DNA from 3 places in the Massilia sp. IC2-476 genome. Region 1 is predicted to be linked to each of the others. Evidence: predicted binding sites of a transcription regulator. Region 1 holds the regulator's gene; each other region holds the start of a gene.

Region 1 (8,097 bases):
CCGCCGACCAGGTCGGCCACCTGAACCTGATCCACCCTGGCCGGATCCAGGTCTTCGGGCACCAGGAACTGAACTACTACCACCGCCTCAAGTCCAGCTCGCGCACCCACGTGATTGGCGAACTGGTCGGCGGCGGTCCACCGGCCCTGATCATCGCGCAAGGGCTGGAAACGCCCCCGGACATCCTGGCCATCTGCGACGAGCAGAACATCCCCCTGTTCTCGACTCCGCTGCCGGCGGCGCAGGTGATCGACTTCCTGCGCGTCTACCTGTCCAAGAAGCTGGCGCAGCGCGTCATCATGCACGGCGTGTTCATGGACGTGCTGGGCGTGGGCGTGCTGATCACCGGCGACTCGGGCCTGGGCAAGAGCGAGCTGGGCCTGGAACTGATCTCGCGTTCGCACGGCCTGGTGGCCGACGACGCGGTGGAATTCTCGCGCATCGCCCCGAACATGATCGAAGGCCGCTGCCCGCCGCTGCTGCAGAACCTGCTGGAAGTACGCGGCCTGGGCCTCTTGGACATCAAGGCGATTTTTGGGGAGACCGCGGTGCGCCGCAAGATGCGCCTCAAGCTCATCGTCCACCTGGTCAAGCGCGGTGCACTGGACGAAGAGGTCGAGCGCCTGCCCTTCCACTTCCCGACCGAGGACGTGCTGGGCCTGCCGATCCGCAAGGTGGTGATTCCCGTCGCGGCCGGCCGCAACATCGCGGTGCTGCTCGAGGCCGCCGTGCGCAACACCATCCTGCAGCTGCGCGGCATCGACACGCTGCAGGAATTCATGGAGCGCCAACGCCAGGCGATGAGCGGCGACTGACACCCAGTTAGGGTATCATCGCCCCTATGCACATCGTCCTCATTACCGGTATTTCCGGCTCGGGCAAATCGGTTGCCCTGAACGTCCTGGAAGACGCAGGCTACTACTGCGTCGACAACCTGCCGCCGGCCCTGCTGCCGGCCCTGGTCTATGCGGTCAGCGAAAAAGGCACGGAAAAGATCGCCGTCGCGGTCGATGCGCGCAGTGCCGAGTCGCTGGTCGAACTCCCGGTAAGCGTGCGCCACCTGAAGGAAGAGGGCCACAACGTCAAGGTGATGTTCCTGACCTCGAGCACGCACTCGCTGGTCGCACGCTTCTCGGAAACCCGGCGCAGCCACCCGCTGTCGCACGAACTGCGTCCCGGCGAAAATCCCGCGTCGCGCCGTACCCTGATCGAATGCATCGCCGAGGAACGCGAGCGCCTGTCGGCGATCGAAAACCTGGGCCACGTGATCGACACCTCGGAACTGTCGGCCAACAAGCTGCGCGCCTGGATCAAGGAGCTGGCCGACATCGAGCACGCCCCGCTGACCCTGTTCTTCGAATCCTTCGCCTTCAAGGTCGGCGTGCCGCTCGACGCCGACTTCGTGTTCGACGTGCGCGCCATCCCGAACCCCTACTACGACCTGGCGCTGCGCCCGCTGACCGGCAAGGACGCCCCCGTGATCGCCTTCCTCGACGCCCAGCCGAGCGCCGCCGAGATGCTGGAAGATATCCGCGCCTTCGTGGAAAAGTGGCTGCCCTCGTTCAAGACCGATAACCGCTCCTACCTGACGGTGGCGGTGGGCTGCACCGGCGGGCAGCACCGCTCGGTGTACATGGCGGAGCGGCTGGGCGCCTACTTCGGGCAGACGGAGCGGGTAATCATTCGCCATCGCGAGCAGCCGAAGCACGCGGCGGTTTGATTTAATCGTTAACCGAAAACCGTCGTTCCGGCGAAGGCCGGAACCCAAGTTTGCATGCGTACCTTCGGCTCTTCGTGGATAGGCTAACGCTGCGCAACGGAATTGGATCCCGGCCTGCGCCGGGATGACGGTTTTGAGGCCGGTGGTCAGGACAGATGGCGCAGCGGGTGCGCGTATTCTGGCCACACCGGCTCGAAGAACCTTGCCACCATCTCCGGCGTCACTTCCTCCAGCGTCGCCGGATTCCACTTCGGCTGGTTGTCCTTGTCGATCACCAGCGCCCGCACGCCCTCCAGCACCTCGCCATGCTCGAAATTGCGGCGCACCAGGTTGCGTTCCATGCGCAGGCAGTCCGCGACGTCGAGCGATGCCCCGCGTTGCAGGAGTTCGCGCGTCACGCACATCATCAGGGGCGAACGCTGGCGCATCGCCTTGAGCGCCTTCTGCGCGAACAGGTTCTCGTCACGCGCCAGCGATTCCATGATTGCGCCCACCGAGGCCGCGCCGAAATGCGCATCGATCACGCCGCGCTGCGCCTGCAGTTCGCTCGCGCCCTGCTGCCCTGCGAACTGCGCCGCGAAGGCGTGGATCGCCGCCGGCAGTTCGGCGCCCGGCGTGGTCTCGATCAGCGCCTGAAGACCAACCAGCTCGACGCCCGGCACGAACACGTCCGCCAGCCCCACGTAGAGCGCATCGGCCGCGCCGATGGTGAGGCCGGTCAGGCCCAGGTACTGACCCAGCTGGCCCGGCGCATGCGACAGGAAATGGCTGCCGCCCACGTCCGGGAACAGGCCGATGTTCACCTCGGGCATGGCCATCTTGGTGCGCTCGGTCACGATGCGCAGGCCGCAATCGGGGCCGCCTTGGGCTATGCCCATGCCGCCGCCCATCACCACGCCGTCCATCAGCGCAATATAGGGCTTCGGATAGAAGTGGATCAGGTGGTTCAGTGCGTATTCTTCGGTGAAGAAGTCTTCCAGCAGCGCGCTGCCGCCGGTCGGGCCGACGTGGCCCATCTCGTGGAAGAAGCGGATGTCGCCGCCCGCGCACAGGGCCTTCTCGCTGGTGCTGGTGATGACCACCGCGTCGATGCCCGCGTCGTCCTTCCACTGCAGCAGGATCGCGGTCAAGGCACGGACCATGTCGAGCGACAGGGAATTCAGGGCTTTCGGTCGGTCGAGCGTAATGACGCCGGTGCGATTGGCGACGCGGGTCAGGACGGTGTCGGTCATGATCGTGTTCTGTGGTCGAAAAGACATGCATTCTACAGAACTACCGTGTAAAACCGGAAGCCTCGAAAAGTAACAGCTTCGTACAAATGCAAAAAGGGCGTCCCCTCAGACGCCCTTGCTGTGTTTGCGGTCGCCCGTTGATTACGCGGCGGCGGCTTCTCCGTTGTCCGGAAGGCGCTTGTGCGCCACGTGGTTATGGTCTTGCAGCATGGATTTGTGTTTCAGAACCTGCCTGTCCAGTCTGTCCATCAGGGTGTCGATGGCCGCGTAGAGATCCTGTGCAGCGCTTGCGACGTGGAGGATCTTGCCCGATACCTGGAGGTTGATCTCGGCTTTCTGCCGTTTTTCTTTTTCAGTGAGGTTATCGATGGCGAGGAACACGTGGGTGTCGATCACGTGGTCGAAATGGCGGGTGATGCGCTCGAGCTTATTCTGAACGTATTCACGGATGGCGGGGGTGACTTCGAGGTGGTGGCCGCTGATGGTGAGGTTCATACACACTCCTTGGGAAGGTGCCCTGCCCGCCCCACAAGGTTGAAGTGGGCAGATGCTTTACAGGGATTTGCGGAGGCTGACGGGCGGAATCTTGAGCGCTTCACGGTACTTGGCGACCGTGCGGCGGGCAATGACCATACCTTGTTCCCCGAGCATCTCCGCGATCTTGCTGTCGGATAGAGGATTCCTAGGGTCTTCTGCTCCTGTCAATTGCGCGATGAGCGCGCGGATCGCCGTCGAGGAGGCTTCTCCCCCCGCTTCGGTGGCGACATGGCTTCCGAAGAAGTACTTCAGCTCAAACATGCCGTGCGGGGTCAGCATGTATTTCTGCGTGGTTACACGAGAGATGGTGCTCTCGTGTAGGCCTAGTGTATCAGCTATCTCACGCAAAACAAGAGGGCGCATGGCAACCGCGCCGTGGCTGAAAAAGTTGCGCTGGCGCTCCACAATTGCCTCTGCGACACGCAGGATCGTGTCGAAGCGCTGGCGCATATTCTTGATCAGCCACTTGGCTTCCTGCAGCTGCGCGCCCATCTGGCTTTCGCTCCTGCCCTGCTTGAGCAGGTTGGCGTACAGCGTGTTCACGCGCAGCTTGGGCATCACGTCGGGATTGAGCGCCACCGCCCAGCCGCTCTTGGCGCGGCGCACGATCACGTCCGGCACCACGTAGTCCGAGGTGTTCGATGCGAAGGCCGCACCCGGGTGCGGATTGCAGCGGCGCACCACGGCCTGCACTTCGCGCAGGTCTTCGTCGTCGCAGTCGAGCGCCTTTTTCAGCTTGCTGTATTCGCGCTGCGCGAACCAGCTCAGGTAACCCTCGACGATCTGCAGGGCCAGGCGCCGCGTCACCAGCGGCACGCCCGCCATGCGGCGGATCTGCAGCGCCAGGCATTCGGCCGCGCTGCGCGCGCCGACGCCGATCGGGTCGAGGCTCTGCACCAGCGCCAGCGCGCAGCGCAGTTCGTCCATCTCGATGTCCAGCTCGCCCGGCAGGCGCGCGTGGATCTCGTCGAGCGGCTCTTCCAGGTAGCCGTTGTCGTCGAGGGCGTCGATCACCAGCTCGGCCAGGGCCCGGTCGCGCGCGCTGCAGCCGGTCAGGCGGATCTGTTCGGCCAGGTGTTCGCGCAGCGTGATGCCGTCGGCTTCCAGTTGCGGGCGGCCGTCCTCGTCGTCGCCGCTGCGTGCGCCGCCGCCTTCACCGCCCCAGTCGGCGTCGGCCTCGCCGCCCCCACTGTCGGCGCCGTCCTCCATGCTCTCGCCTTCCGGCTTCGCGCCCTCCTGCGCTTCCTGTCCCGGGGCGGGCGCCTCGCCGTTCGCCGGCGCGTTGTTGATGGCGCCGTCGGCCAGCAGCCGCACCGAGCGGTCGAGCGGGTCGTCGAGCCGCTCCAGCAGCGGATTGTCGTGCAGGATCTGCTCGATCTCCTGGTGCAGTTCGAGCGTGGACAGCTGCAGCAGGCGGATCGACTGCTGCAGTTGCGGCGTCAGCGCCAGGTGCTGCGAAGTGCGTAGCTGGAGACTCTGCTTCATCGTTACATTCTGAAGTGCTCGCCCAGATACACGCGGCGCACCGATTCGTTGGCGATGATGTCGTCGGGGCGGCCGGATGCCAGCACGGCGCCCTGGTTGATGATGTAGGCGCGGTCGCAGATGCCGAGGGTCTCGCGCACGTTGTGGTCGGTGATCAGGACGCCGATGTTGCGCTCTTTCAGGAAGCGCACGATGCGCTGGATCTCGATCACCGCGATCGGGTCCACGCCGGCGAAGGGTTCGTCGAGCAGCACGAAGCGCGGATTGGTCGCCAGTGCGCGCGCGATCTCCACGCGGCGCCGCTCGCCGCCCGACAGCGACAGCGCCGGGTTCTCGCGCAGCTTCTCGATCTGCAGTTCGGCTAGCAGGGTGTCGAGGCGCTCGTTGATCTGGTCCTTCGAGAGCGGCTTGCCGTCCACGCGCTGCAGTTCCAGCACGGCGCGGATGTTCTCTTCCACCGTCAGCCGGCGGAACACCGAGGCTTCCTGCGGCAGGTAGGACAGGCCCAGCACCGCGCGCCGGTGGATCGGCAGGTTCGAGATGTCGGTGCCGTTGATGTCGATGGTGCCGGCGTCCGACGGCACCAGGCCGACGATCATGTAGAAGGAGGTGGTCTTGCCGGCGCCGTTGGGACCCAGCAGGCCGACCACTTCGCCGCAGTCCACCTGCAGCGACACGTCGCGCACCACCAGGCGCTTGCCGTAGCTCTTCTGCAGGCCCTTGACCACCAGGGTGCTGCAGGTATCAAGCGCCGTGGCCGGCGTGCCTGCCGTCATGGTGGCCGTCATTGCTTGGCGCCTTCGCTGGTGGTGCGCTTGGGCGCCAGGATCAGGGTGCCGCGGCCGCCGCCGACCTTGCTGGCGCCGCTGGCGTCGTTGCGCACGGTCGCCACTTCGCGCCGGTTGTCGTAGGAGATGAAGGGCCCCTGGATTTCATTGGTCATGCGGCCGTTCTCCAGCTCGCGCACTTCGGCGTTGGAGAACAGCTTCACCAGCTCGGCGCGCTCGTCGTACTCGATGCGCTGGGCCTGGCCCTCGACCCACAGGTCGGGACCGCCATCGCGCTTCTGGCGGAAGGTCGCAATCTTGCCGTTGTTGGCGGTGAGGGTCACGCTCATGTAGCCTTCCGGCGTTTCCTTGACCAGGGCGCGGTCGGACTTCAGCACCAGCGTGCCGCGCGTGAGCACGACGTTGCCGGTCAGGATGCGGGTCTGGGTGACCTCGTCGACATCGAGAGTGTCGAAGTTGATCACGGCCTGCTTGAGCGAATCGGCACGCTCGGCCGAGGCGCCGAAGGCGATCAGGCTGAGAAGTGCGGCTGCGATAATTTTTTTCATATTGCTTGTCCTGGGTTGGCGGCGCCGTGCTTATTGGCGCGCACGTGGCGGATAGACGATCTGGCCGCGGCTGGCGAGGTGCAGCTTCTGGGTCGCGTTGTTGGCGACCATGCCGGTGCCGACCACGGTGGAGGCGCCCAGCTGCATGTCGACCGGCTTCGCGGTCTTGAGGATTTCCTCGTCGGGCAGCACGGTCAGGGCCTCGGTGCGCACACGCAGTGCTTCGCTGGTCGGTGTGGCCGGACGCTGGATGTCGACCTTGCCGAGCAGTTCGACGCGGTGCTCGCCGTGGTAGATCTCGGCGCGGTTGGCGACGATGGTCATGCGCGGGCGCCCCGGCGTCACGCCTTCCATCACCGGGCTCTCGACGCGCGACACGTCGCCCTGCGGCACGTGCGCCAGGCGCTTGCCGGACACCACGTAGCTCGGCTTGCCCTGCTCCGTCATGCGCACGAAGGAGAAGTTCTCGACGATGTAGTCGGGTTCATCCGGCGGGCCGCCGAAGCGGGCGTCGCCGTCCTCGCGCTCCATCACCTGCACCAGCCAGAAGCTGCCGACGGCGCAGAAGGTTGCGATCATCATGATCGCCAGGAGCTTCCAGCGGTGGGCGGTGCGCTTGTAAGTGACCATGCTTATGCAAAATAAGGCGCGAGCGCCTGTTCATAGGTGCCCTGGGCGCGCATCACCAGGTCGCAGACCTCGCGCACGGCGCCGCGGCCGCCCGCGTTCTTCGTCACGTAATGGGCGCGATGCTGCACTTCCGGGTGGCCGGAGGGCACGGTGACGGCAAAGCCCACGCGGGTGAACAGCGGCAGGTCGATCACGTCGTCGCCGATATAGCCGCATTCTTCCGGCGTGACGCCGGTGGCCTGCAGCAGTTCGGCGAAGCCGACGCGCTTGTCGTGGATGCCCTGGTAGACGTGCGAGATGCCGAGATCGGCCGCACGCTTGACCACGATCGGCGATTTGCGCGCGCTGATGATGGCGGTCTTCACGCCGGTCTTGTTCAGCAGCTGGATGCCGAGGCCGTCGAGCACATTGAAAGTCTTGGTGACTTCGCCGTCCGGGCCGTAGGTGAGGCTGCCGTCGGTGAGCACGCCGTCGACGTCGAAGATCATTACCTTCACGCGCGCCGCGCGCTGCATGTATTCGAGCGGCGTCATCAAATCACCTTGGCGCGGGTCAGGTCGTGGATGTGGAGCGCGCCGACCAGGCGGTCTTCGCCATCCACCACCAGCATCTGGTTGATGCGGAATTCTTCCATGACGGCGACGGCGTCGACCGCCAGCTGCTCCGGATGGATGCGGCGCGGATTGGCGTGCATCACGTCGCGGATCGTGATATTGGAAAAGTCGGTCACGCGCTCGATCAGGCGGCGCAGGTCGCCGTCGGTGAACACGCCGACCGGGCGGCGCTCTTCGTCGACGACGGCGGTCATGCCCATGCCCTTCTGGCTGATTTCCAGCAGTGCGCGCGTGAGCGGCGTGTCGGGCGAGACGGCGGGGATGGCCTCGCCGCTGCGCATGACGTCGCGCACGTGGGTCAAGAGGCGTCGGCCCAGGGCGCCGCCCGGGTGCGACATGGCGAAGTCTTCCTCGCGGAAGCCGCGCGCGTCCAGCAGGGCCACGGCCAGGGCGTCGCCCATGGCCAGGGTCACGGTGGTGCTGGTGGTCGGCGCCAGGTTGAGGGTGCAGGCTTCCTTGGCAACCGAGATGTCGAGATGGATCTCGGACAGCTTGGCCAGGCGCGAATGCGGCTTGCCGGTCATCGAGATCACCGGGGTGCCC
Region 2 (8,097 bases), on a different contig from region 1:
ACCGCGAAACTGGCGCCGGACGCCGAGATCGGCGAGAACGCGACCCTGGAGCAGATGTTCAATGCCCACGGCAAGGGCCGCTTCGTGATCACCCTCGACCCGGTCGACAAGGTGCCGGGCCAGCAGCCCTACCAGGGCGTGGTGCCGCTGATCGGCGAGGACATGGCGACCGTCATCGAGAACTACATGCTGCGCTCCGAGCAGATGGACACACGACTGTGGCTGGCGGCCGACGACCAGGTCTCGCGCGGCATGCTGCTGCAAAAGCTCCCGCGCCACAGCGGCAAGGACGACCAGCAGAAGCAGGCGTCGGAAGCGGAAGACCTGGAGACCTGGAACCGTGCCGTCATGCTGGGCCAGACCCTCAAGCGCGACGAACTCCTGAGCACCGGCATCGAAACCCTGCTCAAGCGCCTGTTCTGGGAAGAGACGATTCGCGTATTCGACCCGCAGCATCCGCAGTTCCACTGCAGCTGCACGCGCGAGAAGGTCGGCAACATGCTCAAGATGCTGGGCCAGGAAGAAGTCGACTCGGCCCTGGCCGACCTGGGCGAGCTGGGGATCAACTGCGACTTCTGCGGCAAGCACTACGCCTTCGACAAGGTCGACTGCGCCCAGCTGTTCGCCAGCGATACCCCGGTCGAAACCATGATGCCGCCGAGCGGTTCCATTAACTGAGCATCAACTAAGTCAAGCAAGGACTGTTGGACGATGAAGGACACGCCCCGTAGCGCATTCCCCCATTTCCTGGCGATCCCGACACGCTGGATGGACAATGACAGCTACGGGCACGTCAACAACGTCAACTACTACAGCTTCTTCGACACGGCGGTGAACCGCTACCTGATCGACGAGAAAGTCCTGGATATCCACCAGGACGGCATCGTCGGCCTGGTGGTGGAAACCGGCTGTTCCTACTTCAGCTCGATCTCTTTCCCGGACACGGTGCACGCCGGCGTACGGGTGGCAAAACTGGGCAACTCCAGCGTGCGCTACGAGATTGCGCTGTATCGCAACGGCGATCCCCTGCCCTCCGCGGCCGGGCACTTCGTCCATGTCTACGTCGACCGCGCGACCAATCGGCCAACGCCGATCCCCGCCAGGGCCCGCGCCGTACTCGAGCGCCTAATGCCCGCCTGAACAGGTCTTGCCCGATCCTGTCGGGATTCCTTACAACATGATTCCTACGGTTAATGACTTTTAAGTAAGCCATTGATTCGTTTAACATTTCACAGTCTGGCATGGATTGTGCTACATGACTGGGAATTTAACGTAAGGAAAGGTTCCTAATGCGCAAGGTTGTAGCAGGTTTATGCTTGATGGCCGGCATCGCCGCCTCGTCGGTCGCCGGAGCGACTGTACTCAACGGTACGATCGCCAACTTCGATGGTGACAAGGATGGCGTCGCAGACGACCTGAACATCGCGCGGATCACGTTCACCGTGAGTGCCGGCACCCAGGTCTTCTTCGATTCCCTGGTACGCGAATCGACTGGCGTTGACCTGAACGGCGACGGACACATCACCGGTTTCGACAGCTACATGATGCTGTTCGACGCTGCCGGAAGGACGCTGACCATCAACGACGATGCGCCGGGCGCCACGGCTGACGGCTCGGTCCATCACTTCGATGCCGCCATCCGCTGGACCTTCGCACAGGCCGGTACCTACATGGTCACGATCGGCCAGGGCACCTACTTCGCGCACGAAGCCCTGCGCGGCTTCGAAGCCAACCGCCCTTACGATGCCTTCATCGGGAACGAGAACTTCGGCGCCTGGCGCCTGACCATGACCGCCAGCGGCGGAACGCTGTCGAACGTGGCGCTGGATGGCGTGTCCGTCTCCGACGTGCCGGAACCGGCGTCCCTGCTGCTGCTGGGCGCCGGACTCGCCGGTGTCGCGGCGGCACGCCGCAAGCGCGCCACCCGCGCATAAGCCTGCGCCTCATGACGGGATCCACAGGGTCCCGTCGCCTCCTGCACCAGAAACGAACCGGGACACTCAAAATACGTATTTTCTCCAAGGGTGCTAAGCTGATGCCTCTTTGACAGTGTTGTCATTCCATACAAACACTCACCGTTGACCTGAGGAGAAACACGATGCACATGGATACCGGAATCGGCACCGAAGACCGTGCCAAGATCGTCGAATCGCTGTCGACCGTCCTTGCGGACGCCTACATGCTGTACCTGAAGACCCACAATTTCCACTGGAACGTCACCGGGCCGATGTTCTCGACCCTGCACGTGCTGTTCGAGGAACAGTACACCGAACAGTGGAATGCCCTGGACGAGATCGCCGAGCGCATCCGCGCCCTGGGCCACTTCGCACCGGCGACGTCGCGCCGCTATGCCGAACTGTCGAGCATCAAGGAAGAACCCGAAGTGCTGTCGTCCAAGGAAATGATCCGCCAACTGGTGGAGGGCAACGAAGTCCTGATCCGCACCCTGCGTGCGAGCGTCAAGGTAGCCGACGAGCTGGACGACTTCCCGACCGCCGACATGCTGACCACCCGCATGGAAGTGCACGAGAAGAACGCCTGGATGCTGCGCTCCTTCCTGGAGCAAGGCGCCGGCGCGCAACAGGGCGACGCTTCGTCGGACTGATCGCGGCATACGCCAACAAAAAACGCGCCGAAAGGCGCGTTTTTCGTTTCCAGGGAAGAATTGTAGGGTGGGCGGCTTGTGAATCGTGCCACTGGCACGATTCACCCCACGCGGTGATAGTTGTGATATGGACAGCCGCACGGGCTGCAGTACTGTGATTTGACCGCGTGGGCGGAATATAGTCCACTGGACTATATTCCCCCGCCCACCCTACGGATGAGCCGCGGTTTCTAAGTGATCGGCATTCGCCGGAGGGCGCGTTGTTCGTTGAAGCGGGGCCCGTTTCAACCGCGGCCGCCCGACATGTGCAGGTCGACCACCTTCATGATCTCGAGCGTGAGATCGAGGTTGAATTCGTCGGCCATCAATGCGGCCTGCAGTTCCTCGCGCGGCATGCCGACGGCCGCCGCCAGCTCGCCCAGGCCGGAGGCCTGCGCCACGGTGCGCATCGCCGCCGTGATCGCGGCGCCCTCGCCGTCCTCGAAAGCGTCGGCCAGGCAGTCGGCGATCGCGTCGAGCGAATCCAGGGGGTTTTCTTGGGTCATATGCTGCCGACGAAGCTCAGTGCTTCGTCTTGTCCTTCGGTGGTGGCGGTGGCGGCGGCACGGTCATCGATTCCGCCGGCTGTTCATCCTTGCGCAGCACCTGCACGAAGATTTCATTCTGCTTGATCATGCCCAGCTCATACCTGGCGCGCTCTTCGACCGCCCCGAAACCGTCGCGCAGGTCGCGCACTTCCGATTCGAGCTTGCCGTTGCGGGCTTCCAGCATCTCGGTCTTGCGGCGGGTCTGTTCGACCTGGTAGCGCATGTCGGCGACGTCGAGCCAGCCGCCCTTCCCCAGCCACAAAGGATACTGGATCAGCAGCAGCAGGACGGCGAGTGCAATGGTAATGAGTCGCATGGTCGTACGAAGAACCGGACAGCCCGCAGGGGCTGCCCGGCATCGGACTTACTTCAGGTTGTAGAACGCGTCGCGGCCCGGGTAGCTGGCGACGTCGCCCAGGTCTTCCTCGATGCGCAGCAGCTGGTTGTACTTGGCCATGCGGTCCGAACGCGACATCGAGCCGGTCTTGATCTGCAGGGCGTTCAGGCCCACCGCGATGTCGGCGATGGTCGAGTCTTCGGTTTCGCCCGAGCGGTGCGAGATCACGGCGGTGTAGCCGGCGCGCTTGGCCATCTCGATGGCGGCGAAGGTCTCGGTCAGGGTGCCGATCTGGTTGATCTTGATGAGGATCGAGTTGGCGATGCCCTTCTGGATGCCCTCTTTGAGGATCTTGGTGTTGGTGACGAACAGGTCGTCGCCGACCAGCTGCACCTTCTTGCCCAGCGCGGCGGTGAGCGTCGCCCAGCCTTCCCAGTCGCCTTCGGCCATCGCATCCTCGATCGAGATGATCGGGTATTTGTCGACCCAGGTGGCGAGCATGTTGGTGAAGTCCTGCGCGCTCAGCTGGATGCCGCCCTCGCCTTCCAGCACGTACTTGCCGTCCTTGTAGAATTCGCTGGCCGCGCAATCCAGGCCCAGCGCGAAGTCCTGGCCGGCCACGTAGCCCGCCTGCTCGATCGCCTGCATGATCAGCTTGATCGCTTCTTCATGGTTGGCCACCGACGGGGCGAAGCCGCCTTCGTCGCCGACCGCGGTGTTCAGGCCCTTCGAATGCAGGATCTTCTTCAGGGTGTGGAACACCTCGGCGCCCCAGCGGATCGCTTCCTTGAACGAGGGTGCGCCCACTGGGATGATCATGAATTCCTGGATGTCCAGGTTGTTGTCCGCGTGCGCGCCGCCGTTGATGACGTTCATCATCGGGACCGGCAGCTGCATGGCGCCCGAACCGCCGAAGTAGCGGTACAGCGGCAGGCCGGCTTCCTCGGCCGCGGCCTTGGCGACGGCCATCGAGACGGCCAGCATCGCGTTGGCGCCCAGGCGGCTCTTGTTTTCGGTGCCGTCGAGATCGATCAGGGTACGGTCCAGGAAGGCCTGTTCATTGGCGTCCAGGCCCATGATCGCTTCGGAGATCTCGGTGTTGATATTCTCGCAGGCCTGCAGCACGCCCTTGCCGAAGTAACGCTTGGGGTCGCCGTCGCGCAGCTCGATGGCTTCGCGCGAACCGGTCGAGGCGCCCGACGGGACGGCGGCGCGGCCCATTACGCCCGACTCCAGCAGGACGTCGCATTCCACGGTCGGATTGCCGCGCGAGTCAATGATTTCGCGGCCGATGATATCAACGATAGCACTCATGTTTTTCAGTCTCCGGAAGGTAAGAATCTGGTGCGGCTAGCAGGCTAGCCCAAAACGATTGGCATTGTAACAAATGCGCGCACACACCCGGCCGCCGGGCGCATGCGCGCATTCTCGTGATGCAGTCTTACTTGAAGCTGGCTTCCAGGAAGCCGGTCTTCTTGACGATGCGGTCAATCTCGACCAGGGTCGTGAGCAGTTCCTTCATGCGGCCCAGCGGCACGGCGTTCGGGCCGTCCGACAGCGCGTTGGCCGGGTCCGGGTGGGTCTCCATGAACAGGCCGGAAACACCGGCCGCCACGGCCGCGCGCGACAGCACCGGCACGTGCTCGCGCTGGCCGCCGGACGAGGTGCCCTGGCCGCCCGGCAGCTGCACCGAGTGGGTCGCGTCGAACACCACCGGGCAGTTCGATTCGCGCATGATGGCGAGCGAACGCATGTCCGACACCAGGTTGTTGTAGCCGAACGAGGCGCCGCGCTCGCAGGCCATGAAGTTATCTTCCGGCAGGCCCGCTTCGCGTGCGGCCGCGCGCGCCTTGTCGATCACGTTCTTCATGTCGCCCGGCGCCAGGAACTGGCCCTTCTTGATGTTGACCGGCTTGCCCGAACGCGCGCAGGCGTTGATGAAGTCGGTCTGGCGGCACAGGAAGGCAGGGGTCTGCAGCACGTCGACCACGCTCGCCACTTCCGGGATCATCTCTTCGTCGTGCACGTCGGTGAGCACGGGCACGCCGAGTTGCTTGCGCACGTCGGCCAGGATCTCCAGGCCCTTCTCGCGGCCCGGGCCGCGGAAGGATTTGCCGGACGAGCGGTTGGCCTTGTCGAAGGACGACTTGTAGATGAAGGGAATGCCCAGCGCGCTGGTGATTTCCTTGAGCGTGCCCGCGGTGTCGAGCGCCATCTGGCGCGATTCGATCACGCAGGTACCGGCGATCAGGAAGATCGGTTTGTCGAGGCCGACATCGAATCCGGCGAGTTTCATGCTGCATCTCCTTGCAGTGCCGACGAGCTGTTCGCCGCCACGTTGGTGTTGGCTGCCTGGTGCTTCAGGGCGGCCTGGATGAACGCCGTGAACAGCGGGTGGCCGTTACGCGGAGTCGACTTGAACTCCGGGTGGAACTGCACGCCGATGTAGAACGGGTGGACCTCGCGCGGCAGTTCCATGATCTCGAGCAGGTCTTCGTTCGGGGTACGCGCCGACACCACCAGTCCGGCCGCTTCGATCTTCGGCAGGTAGTAGTTGTTGCCCTCGTAGCGGTGGCGGTGGCGCTCGGTGACGACGTTGCCGTAGATGTCGGCGGCCAGCGTGCCGGGGTTCACGGCGCAGGTCTGGGCGCCCAGGCGCATGGTGCCGCCCAGGTCCGAGTTGACGTCGCGCTTCTCGACCTTGCCGTCATGGTTCTGCCATTCGGTGATGAGTGCCACCACCGGCTGCTCGGTTTCCGGATCGAACTCGGTCGAGTTCGCGTTCGGCAGGCCGGCCACGTGGCGCGCGTACTCGATCAGCGCGACCTGCATGCCAAGGCAGATGCCGAGGTAGGGGATGCCATTCTCGCGGGCGTAGCGGGCGGCTTGAATCTTGCCTTCCACGCCACGCTTGCCGAAGCCGCCCGGCACCAGAATGGCGTCGTACTTGGCCAGGTGCTCGCAACCCTTGCTTTCGATCTCTTCCGAGTCGAGGTATTCGATGTTGACGCGGCTCTCGGTATGGATGCCGGCGTGGCGCAGCGCCTCGGTCAGCGACTTGTACGATTCGATCAGGTCGACGTACTTGCCCACCATGCCGATGGTGATTTCGTGCTTCGGGTTTTCCAGGGTGTGGATCAGCTTGGTCCACATCGACAGGTCGGCCTTGGGCGCGTCGATGCCGAGCGCTTCCAGGATGATGTCGTCCAGGCCCTGGTCGCACAGCACCTGCGGCACCTTGTAGATGGTGTCCACGTCCCACACCGAGATCACGGCCTGCTCTTCCACGTTGGCGAACAGCGAGATCTTGGCGCGCTCGTCGTCCGGGATGCGGCGGTCGGCGCGGCACAGCAGCGCGTTCGGCGAGATGCCGATCTCGCGCAGCTTCTGCACCGAGTGCTGGGTCGGCTTGGTCTTCAGTTCGCCGGCCGATGCGATATACGGAACCAGGGTCAGGTGCACGAAGGCGGCGCCCTTGCGGCCCGAACGCAGCGACAGCTGGCGCGCGGCTTCCAGGAAGGGCAGCGACTCGATGTCGCCGACGGTACCGCCGATCTCGACCAGCGCCACGTCCACGCCTTCGGCGCCGCGGCGGATGTAGTCCTGGATCTCGTTGGTGATGTGCGGGATCACCTGCACGGTCTTGCCGAGGTACTCGCCGCGGCGCTCTTTACGAATCACGGATTCGTAGATCTGGCCGGTGGTGAAGTTGTTCACCTTCTTCATGCGGGTGCTGATGAAGCGCTCGTAGTGGCCCAGGTCCAGGTCGGTCTCGGCGCCGTCATCGGTGACGAACACTTCGCCGTGCTGGGTAGGGCTCATCGTGCCCGGGTCCACGTTGATGTACGGGTCGAGCTTGAGCATGGTGACTTTGAGGCCGCGCGATTCGAGGATCGCGGCGAGGGAGGCGGCCGCGATCCCTTTGCCCAGGGAAGACACGACGCCGCCAGTGACGAATACGAATTTGGTCATTTGTACTGAAGGTGCCGAATGGCACGCGCGGGAAATTGAAATTATACCTTAATCGGCGCAAATACTTCTGGTCACCCTGCCAAGATCCGCAAAAAGCCCGCATCGCCGCGAACGCGCGCGACGCCGCGCAAGAATATGCCCCATCAATTGACCGAGCTGCCGGGTGGCCACCTATACTGGGCTTTTTGCCTGGCCACCATGCACCTACTTACCGACCCGCGCGCCGAGCCCGGCTTCGACGCACCTGCCGCCGCCCAGCCGCGGCGCCTGACGCTGGCCTTTACCGGCGACGGCCGCGAATACTTCCGCATCTGGGTCGTCAACCTGCTGCTCACACTGGCGACTTTCGGTATCTATTCGGCCTGGGCCAAGGTGCGCCGTCTGCAGTATTTTGACCGCAACACGCTGCTGGCCGGCGCCAGTTTCGACTTCCACGGCAACCCGCGCGCGGTGCTGGTCGGGCGTCTGCTGTCGGTGGTGCTGCTGGTGGCCTACCACTACGCCTTCGGCTTCTCGAGCACCTTCGGCATGGCCGTGATCGTCGGCCTGCTGCTCGCCTTCCCCTGGCTGATGCGCGGCGCGCTGCGCTTCCGCCT
Region 3 (8,097 bases), on a different contig from region 1:
GTATCAAGGCAAAGAGATCCTCCGAAAGTTCGGAGTGACCGTTCCGCGCGGCATTCCGTGCATGACGGTGGACGAGGCGGTCAAGGCTGCTGAAGAGCTGGGCGGCCCGGTCTGGGTCGTCAAGGCGCAGATCCACGCAGGCGGCCGCGGCAAGGGCGGCGGCGTCAAGGTTGCCAAGTCGCTGGAACAGGTCAAGGAATACGCCGACCAGATCATGGGCATGCAGCTGATCACGCACCAGACCAGCCCGGAAGGCCAGAAAGTCCGCCGCCTGCTGATCGAAGAAGGCGCTGACATCAAGAAGGAACTGTACGTTTCCCTGGTGACCGACCGCGTCACCCAGAAGGTCGTCCTGATGGCCTCGTCGGAAGGCGGCATGGACATCGAAGAAGTCGCGCACAGCAACCCGGAAAAGATCCACAACGTCGTGATCGAACCGTCGATCGGCCTGACCAATGAGCAGGCAGACGACATCGCCCGCAAGATCGGCGTGCCGGAAGCGTCGGTGGTCGACGCCCGCACCAACCTGCAAGGCCTGTACAAAGCCTACTGGGAAACCGATGCCTCGCTGGCCGAAATCAACCCGCTGATCCTGACCGGCTCGGGCAAGGTCATCGCCCTGGACGCCAAGTTCAACTTCGACTCGAACGCCCTGTTCCGTCATCCGGAAATCGTCGCCTACCGCGACCTGGACGAAGAGGATCCGGCTGAAGTCGAAGCATCGAAGTTCGACCTGGCTTACATCTCGCTCGACGGCAACATCGGCTGCCTGGTGAACGGCGCCGGCCTGGCCATGGCGACCATGGACACCATCAAGCTGTTCGGCGGCGAGCCGGCCAACTTCCTCGACGTCGGCGGTGGCGCGACTGCAGAGAAAGTGACCGAAGCATTCAAGATCATGCTGAAGAACCCGGGCCTGAAGGCCATCCTGGTCAACATCTTCGGCGGCATCATGCGCTGCGACGTGATCGCCGAAGGCGTGATCACCGCATCGAAGGCTGTGTCGCTGCAAGTGCCGCTGGTCGTCCGCATGAAGGGCACCAACGAAGACCTGGGCAAGAAGATGCTGGCTGACTCCGGCCTGCCGATCATCTCCGCAGACACCATGGAAGACGCAGCGAAGCAGGTCGTTGCCGCTGCCGCTGGCCAAGCCTAATTCGCGAAGGAATACAAAATGTCGATTCTGATTAACAAAGACACCAAAGTCATCACCCAAGGTATCACCGGCAAGACCGGCCAGTTCCACACCCGCATGTGCCGCGACTACGCGAACGGCCGTGAAGCCTTCGTGGCAGGCGTGAACCCGAAGAAAGCTGGCGAAGACTTCGAAGGCATCCCGATCTACGCAACCGTCAAGGAAGCCGCATCGGAAACCGGCGCAACCGTGTCGGTGATCTACGTTCCGCCGGCAGGCGCTGCCGCTGCGATCTGGGAAGCCGTCGAAGCCGAGCTCGACCTGGCAATCTGCATCACCGAAGGCATCCCTGTCCGTGACATGATGGAAGTCAAGGACCGCATGGCGAAGGCCGGTTCGAAGACCCTGCTGCTGGGCCCGAACTGCCCAGGCCTGATCACCCCGGACGAGATCAAGATCGGCATCATGCCGGGTCACATCCACCGCAAGGGCCGTATCGGCGTCGTGTCGCGTTCGGGCACCCTGACCTATGAAGCAGTCGGCCAGCTGACCGCCCTGGGCCTGGGCCAGTCGTCGGCAGTCGGTATCGGCGGCGACCCGATCAACGGTCTGAAGCACATCGACGTGATGCGCATGTTCAACGACGATCCTGACACCGACGCAGTCATCATGATCGGCGAGATCGGCGGCCCGGACGAGGCGAACGCTGCTCAGTGGATCAAGGACAACATGAAGAAGCCGGTCGTCGGCTTCATCGCTGGCGTCACCGCGCCTCCGGGCAAGCGCATGGGCCACGCCGGCGCGCTGATCTCGGGCGGCGCCGATACCGCGCAAGCCAAGCTGGAAATCATGGAAGCCTGCGGTATCAAGGTCACCAAGAACCCGTCGGAAATGGCTCGCCTGCTGAAAGCGATGCTGTAATTCACGGACTGTAAGGTCGACGAAGACGGGGAGCGCAGGCTCCCCGTTTTTTTTCGCCCGTACCGCCAGGGTTGGCACAGCAGTATTTCTCCAGAACATGCCAAATTGCGTTACGAAAACTGTCCAGGTGACAAAATTTGGCCAGCTTGGATGACAAATTTTGTCACTCATCAAGCCAAAACTTGAGCTGGCACGCTGTTTTGTTAGCTCGGTACTAATAAAATCAGCATTTTTCGGGCTGGCACACCGCTTGCATATAAGAAAGCGTGGCAACAAGCAGTAACCCAACAACCCCTGAATCACCACCCTGGAGAGATAGAAATGAACTTCAAACAAATGCAAACCAAAAAAGCTGAAGGCGGCTTCACCCTGATCGAATTGATGATCGTCGTTGCGATCATCGGTATCCTGGCAGCAGTCGCAATCCCGGCTTACCAGAACTACACCGTGAAGGCCAAGATCGGCGCGGCCCTGGGTTCGGTTGCTTCGCTCAAGACCGCTGTCGGTGTCTGCGCTCAAGAAAACGGCGGCGCAGTGACCAGCTGCACTACTGGTGAACAAGGTATCCCGGCCTTCACCGCCACCAAAGAAATTGCGTCGGCAGAAGTTGAAGGCGGCACGATCACCATCACCCTGGGCACCGGCATCGCTTCCGGCGTTGATGGCGAAACCATCACCATGGCTCCGACCGTGGACGGTGCTACCCTGGCATGGGCAAACAGCACCTCGATCGACGACAACGCGACTGCGTCGGACCTGATCACCAAGAACAACGCTGCCCCCGCCACCCCGTAATTCTTGATGTACTAACGAGAAAGCCGCCCTCGGGCGGCTTTCTTTTTTTTCGAACTTATTTTTGCATCAGGTAACGATCCAGCCAGTTCATCACCGTGTGATGCCACTGCACCGAGTTCGCCGGCTTGAGCACCCAGTGGTTCTCGTCCGGGAATACCAGCAGCTGGCTGTCGATGCCCTTGCGCTGCAGCGCCGTGAAGGTCGACAGGGCCTGCGCCGTCGGGATGCGGAAATCGAGGTCGCCCTGGATCACCAGCATCGGCGTCTTCCACTTATTCACGTGGTGGACCGGATTGAAACGCTCGTGGTTGTTCGGCACGGCGAAGTAGGCGCCGCCGTTTTCCCAGTCGGTGAACCACTGCTCCTCGGTCGAATAGGCCATGCCGCGCGAGTCGAACACGCCGTCATGGTTCACCAGGCAGCGGAAGCCATCGTTCCAGTTCCCCGCGATCCAGTTCATCATGTAGCCGCCGTAGGACGCGCCCAATGCGCAGCTGCGTTCGCGGTCCAGCCATGGAAACTTCTTCACCGCCGCGTCCAGGCCCTTTTTCAAGTCCTCGAGCGGCTTGCCGCCCCAGTCGCCGCTGATTGAATCGGTGAACTTCTGGCCATATCCCGTCGAACCGTGGAAGTCGATGAACACGGTGGCATAGCCGGCGCCCGCGTACACCTGTGGATTCCAGCGGTAGCTCCAGCCGTTGCCGAAGCTGCCCTGCGGTCCGCCGTGCACCAGGAAGGCAACCGGGTACTTCTTGCCCGGCTCGGCATTCCAGGGCTTCATCACGTGGCCGTAGACGGTATCGCCGTTGGCGCCCTTGAAGCTGAACTGTTCATAGTCGCCCCAGCGCACGTCGGCCAGGCGCTCGGCATTCAGCTTGGTGAGCTGCGCAGACTGGCCGCCCAGCTTCATCGCGTACAGCTGCGCGCCCGATGCCAGGTTGGCCTGGGTATAGGCGACGGTATCACCGCGCACGTCGAAGGCGCCGATCGCGCCCTTGTCGGTCAGCGCGGTGACTTTCCCATCGATGGCGTCGATCGAGAACAGGCGATGCTGGCCCACGTCCTCGGCATCGACGATCAGGGCCTTGCCGTCGGCGCGCCATTGCAGGCTGCCTGGCGAGCGGTCCCAGTCCGCGGCCAGCTTGCGCTTCTGGCCAGTGGCAATGTCCAGCAGCATGATCTGGTAACGGTCCGCTTCGAAGCCCGGACGCGCCATCGCCAGGTAGGCGAGGGTACGGCCGTCCGGCGAATACACGCCCTTGGTGTCCCAGGCCGGATTCTCAAGCGTCAGGTTGCGCGGGGCGCCGCCCGCGGCCGGCACGGTGTACAGGTCGAAGTTGGTCGACCAGGCTTCGGTCTTGCCGGCGATGCGGGCCGCGAACACGATGCTCTTGCCGTCCGGGCTGAAGCGGAATTCCTCGCGGTCGCCGAAAGGCTTCGAGGGCACGTCGCCGTCCAGCGTGCCCGACAGGCTCACTGGCTGCCCGCTGACTTTGCCGGCGGCGTCGAGCGGGGCCGAGAACAGCACGTTGTTGCGGCCATCGTTCCAGGTATCCCAGTGGCGCACGAACAGGCGGTCGTACAGCTTGCCCGTCGCCTTGTCCTTTTCCTTTGCCTCGGCCCGCTGCCTGGTGCAGGCAAGGTCGGCGCAGTCGCGGAACACCGACAGGCTCATCGCTACGCGGTCACCCAGCGGCGACACGCGGAAACTCTCGACGTCGAGCGGCAGGTCGGTGACTTTTACCGGCTCCCCCGGCTTGCCGCCGCCAAGGGGCAGGCGCCATACCTGGGACGAGCCCGAGCGGGTCGACAGGAAGTACACGGCGTCGCCGGATGCCGACCATTCCGGTTCGGTGCTGCTCGACGCATGTTCGGTCAGGCGCTGCGGCGCCGGCTTGCCGGCGCGCAGGTCGACCATCCACAGCTCGGTGTGGCCGCGATTCTTGCTCATGTCCGTGCTGCGCACGGTGTACACCACGCGGCTGGCGTCGGGCGACACGGCCGGGCTGCCCACCCGCTCCATGTTGACCAGGTCTTCCACGGTAAAGCCGCGCGGCGCGGCCATGGCGCTGGTGGCGGCGAGGGTAGCCGCCGCTACCGGTAACAGGCGGACCAGACTCGGCAAACGAAAATTCATGCTCATCCTTGTTCTCAATCACGGTGCGCGGCAGGGCGCCGCGCATGCAGGCCAGCAATTTACCATGTGCTCAACAGGGAGGCGGGACGTCGTCGACAGGGAAAGGCCTGGCGTTACTGCGCCGGAGGTGCTACAGCGCGTATGTTCAGTAATGCGCGCAGGGCTTGACGAAAGCCGCAGTCTTCCTCTGCCCGGCCGGGAGTGGATCGAACCCCAGGCTGTCGAGGAAGGCTTCGCCTTCAGCCTCGAGGGCACGGGCGTCGTAGCCAGGGACGTGTCGGACCGAATAGGCGATGTCGACCACGGCTTGCGCGTCCTGCGGGTGGGTGCAAAAACGTCCGACGACGTGCAGGACGAGGAAGGGATGCTCGCTCCGATTGTTTGCGCCGTAGTCATTCACTGACATGCGGTAGCGTACGCATGTCGACTGGCCGGGGTCGGGCAGGAAGCTGGAAGAGACAGGCTTGAAGCGACCGTCGGAACCCCATTCGTCCTTTCCGCGCACAAAAGCAAGCAAGCCGTCCTTGCCGGGAAGCGGCAGTGTGCAATTCGCCAGGAGCGCTTGTGTATAGAAGGAGACCTGGCGCGGATCGGTCTTCTTTGTATAGTCGATGGCCGAATCATCGAATTTTTCGGTCCAGTCCTGGCCTGGAGGCGGAAGCAGGGAAAATCCGAAGGTGCTGTGGACGCGAAGCTTCTCGCGCGGAGCAAACTGCGGCTTCTGGGCCAATGTTGCCCCTGCCGCGAGTACGAGCGAAACGAGCAGCGTCATCCGGGCGATCATCATGTCCTCACGCTTGGGTTGTCAGGACAGATTGTACAGACACGGTCGCGTTGCCGACCGCGCTGCCGCAAGGGCAGGTGACTAGACGATCTTGAGCCGATCGGCCAGCAGCGCCTCGTAGGTCATGTTCTGCAGCAGCGTGTAGTGCACGGGATCCAGGTCAACGAACTGGACCCCGTAGCTATACACGTCCGGCTTGTCGGGCGCCGGACGCGCGACCGTCATGTTGCGGATGGCGGCTACGGTTTCGACCGGCCTTTCCTCGTTCGTCGGCGGTATCACGAGCGTGAACGCCAGTTTGACGCTGTCGCTGTCGCCCGGCAGCGGATAGCCGGATTCGATCCGCGCCCCGGTGACCGAGACGTTGGTCAGCGTGCAGGCGAGCGGCGCGGCGCCGCTGCCTTCCCGCGTCGCGTGGGCTGCAATCTCGGCCTTGACCCGCATCGCGCCGCGCAGGCTGGTGCCCTGGATCGCGGTCGGAAACGACAGGTGCACATAGTTCAGCGGCCGCGCGAACACGCGCTCGACCGAACACGCGAACGAGCACACGTTCACCCCCGAGAACACCCGGATCGTCAGCGGCTCGCCTTCCGTCATCGCGATCGGTGCGCCATTCTCGGTTGGAATCTTGATGATCAGGTACTCGTCCTTGACGTAGCCGATCAGGGTCGAAAAGTACTGGACGGGTTTCAGGTGACGATGGGTCATCACCTGCAGGCGAACGCCGACCTGCAGGTTCATGGTCTCGAACTCGAATTCCTGGGGCTTGAGTTCGCGGGCGGGATCAGTGGTCATGTGATGTGGTGCCGGGCCTGGCGCGCTGTCGACGACATGGGAGGCGGCATCATATCAGCTTACGACGATCTGGGCTTTGCCTTATTAACAACGTGAATATTGATGGGAAATCCTGGATTCAAGTCAGGCCTCCAGGGATGCCGTCCAATCTCCACTCTTGCCGCCATGCTTCTCCAGCACTCGCACATTGGTCATCACCATCCCGCGATCCACCGCCTTGCACATGTCGTAGATCGTCAGCAGCCCCACCTGCACCGCGGTCAGCGCTTCCATCTCCACCCCGGTCTTGCCGATCGTCTCGACCTGCGCCCGGCAATGCACGCTGCTGGCCTTCTCATCCACCTCGAAATCCACCGCCACGCGCGTGATCGGCAGCGGGTGGCACAGCGGCACCAAGTCACTGGTGCGTTTGGACGCCATGATCGCCGCGATCCTGGCAATCCCGATTACGTCCCCCTTTTTCGCCGTGCCCGACTGGATCAGCGCCAGCGTTTCCGGCTTCATGCGGATGGTGCCGGCCGCGACGGCGATGCGGTGGGTGTCCTGCTTGGCGCCGACGTCGACCATGTGGGCCTGGCCGGTGGCGTCGAAGTGGGTCAGCTGGTCTGCGGTCGGGATAGGAGTGCTCATTGCAAGGTCAACAAGGTTGGGGAACAAAGTGTTTCGCTGTGCAGCAACGCGGCTGCGGATAGGGTTATCATAGCATTGTGAAACATGCTCACCGCCCAGCACCGGCGCGCCGCTGGCGCCCTGCGTTGACCGCCATTGCCCTGTGCACGGCGGCCGCTTTCGCCATTGCCGCTCCCGCCGATCCATTCCAGAAGCCCGTCTCGCAAAAGGTCGACAGCACGCGCCTGCCGACCCTTGGCGACACGGCGCGCCAGGATTTGTCGCCCGTCGTCGAGCGCAAGCTCGGCGAAGAGATCATGCGCGACGTCCGGCGCGATCCGGCCTACCTCGACGACGAGCCGATCCTCGAGTACCTGAACAACCTCGGCAACGCCCTGGTGACTTCGGTGCCCGGCCTGCGCGGCGAGACCAATGCCGACTTCACCTTCTTTGCGATGCGCGACGTTAACCTGAACGCGTTCGCGCTGCCGGGCGGCTTCATCGCGGCGCACACGGGCCTGATCGTGGCGGCGCAGAACGAATCCGAACTGGCCGGCGTGATGGCGCACGAGATCGGCCACGTGTCGCAGCGCCACATCGCCCGCGCGATCGGGCAGCAGAAGCAGGACGTGCTGCTGCCGCTGGCGGCGATGATCCTGGCGGCGCTGGCGTCCAAGGCCAGCTCCGATGCCGCAATGGGCGTGCTGATGGGAGGCCAGGGCCTGGCCGCGCAGCGCCAGCTCGATTTCAGCCGCGACGCCGAGCGCGAGGCCGACCGCGTCGGTTTCCAGATCATGGCCGCCGGCGGGTATGACGTGACCGGCATGGCCGGCTTCTTCAAGCGCCTGCAGAGCGCGAGCAAGCTGTCCGGCGAGATCCCGGCCCAGCTGGCGCACCTGAGCAGCCACCCGCTGACGGCCG

Evidence for each region. Region 1 encodes sigma-54, which starts transcription at its own class of promoters, with help from an activator protein. Its sites were predicted from a motif close to TGGCANGNAANCTGCTTT; they were not measured.
Region 2: a site for sigma-54 is predicted at 1,238-1,255, ahead of LK539_RS01800 (DVUA0089 family protein). Genes of this name have one in related genera too.
Region 3: a site for sigma-54 is predicted at 2,296-2,313, ahead of LK539_RS15560 (pilin). Genes of this name have one in related genera too.

Annotation. Positions count from the first base shown of each region.
Region 1 is NZ_JAJFER010000008.1:47,097-55,193, reverse strand. Features, by position in the region: gene hprK (HPr(Ser) kinase/phosphatase) at 1-815, shown strand, start outside; gene rapZ (RNase adapter RapZ) at 842-1,720, shown strand; gene LK539_RS19425 (enoyl-CoA hydratase/isomerase family protein) at 1,867-2,952, opposite strand; gene hpf (ribosome hibernation-promoting factor, HPF/YfiA family) at 3,094-3,447, opposite strand; gene LK539_RS19415 (RNA polymerase factor sigma-54) at 3,505-4,974, opposite strand; gene lptB (LPS export ABC transporter ATP-binding protein) at 4,977-5,762, opposite strand; gene lptA (lipopolysaccharide transport periplasmic protein LptA) at 5,759-6,310, opposite strand; gene lptC (LPS export ABC transporter periplasmic protein LptC) at 6,341-6,940, opposite strand; gene LK539_RS19395 (HAD family hydrolase) at 6,943-7,473, opposite strand; gene LK539_RS19390 (KpsF/GutQ family sugar-phosphate isomerase) at 7,473-8,097, opposite strand, start outside.
Region 2 is NZ_JAJFER010000001.1:381,171-389,267, forward strand. Features, by position in the region: gene hslO (Hsp33 family molecular chaperone HslO) at 1-678, shown strand, start outside; gene LK539_RS01795 (thioesterase family protein) at 712-1,140, shown strand; gene LK539_RS01800 (DVUA0089 family protein) at 1,320-1,934, shown strand; gene LK539_RS01805 (Dps family protein) at 2,099-2,605, shown strand; gene LK539_RS01810 (DNA-binding protein) at 2,890-3,150, opposite strand; gene ftsB (cell division protein FtsB) at 3,167-3,508, opposite strand; gene eno (phosphopyruvate hydratase) at 3,557-4,843, opposite strand; gene kdsA (3-deoxy-8-phosphooctulonate synthase) at 4,971-5,825, opposite strand; gene LK539_RS01830 (CTP synthase) at 5,822-7,501, opposite strand; gene LK539_RS01835 (YjgN family protein) at 7,700-8,097, shown strand, end outside.
Region 3 is NZ_JAJFER010000005.1:297,623-305,719, reverse strand. Features, by position in the region: gene sucC (ADP-forming succinate--CoA ligase subunit beta) at 1-1,156, shown strand, start outside; gene sucD (succinate--CoA ligase subunit alpha) at 1,175-2,056, shown strand; gene LK539_RS15560 (pilin) at 2,378-2,851, shown strand; gene LK539_RS15555 (S9 family peptidase) at 2,907-4,988, opposite strand; gene LK539_RS15550 (hypothetical protein) at 5,134-5,775, opposite strand; gene LK539_RS15545 (flagellar brake protein) at 5,854-6,567, opposite strand; gene moaC (cyclic pyranopterin monophosphate synthase MoaC) at 6,691-7,197, opposite strand; gene LK539_RS15535 (M48 family metalloprotease) at 7,323-8,097, shown strand, end outside.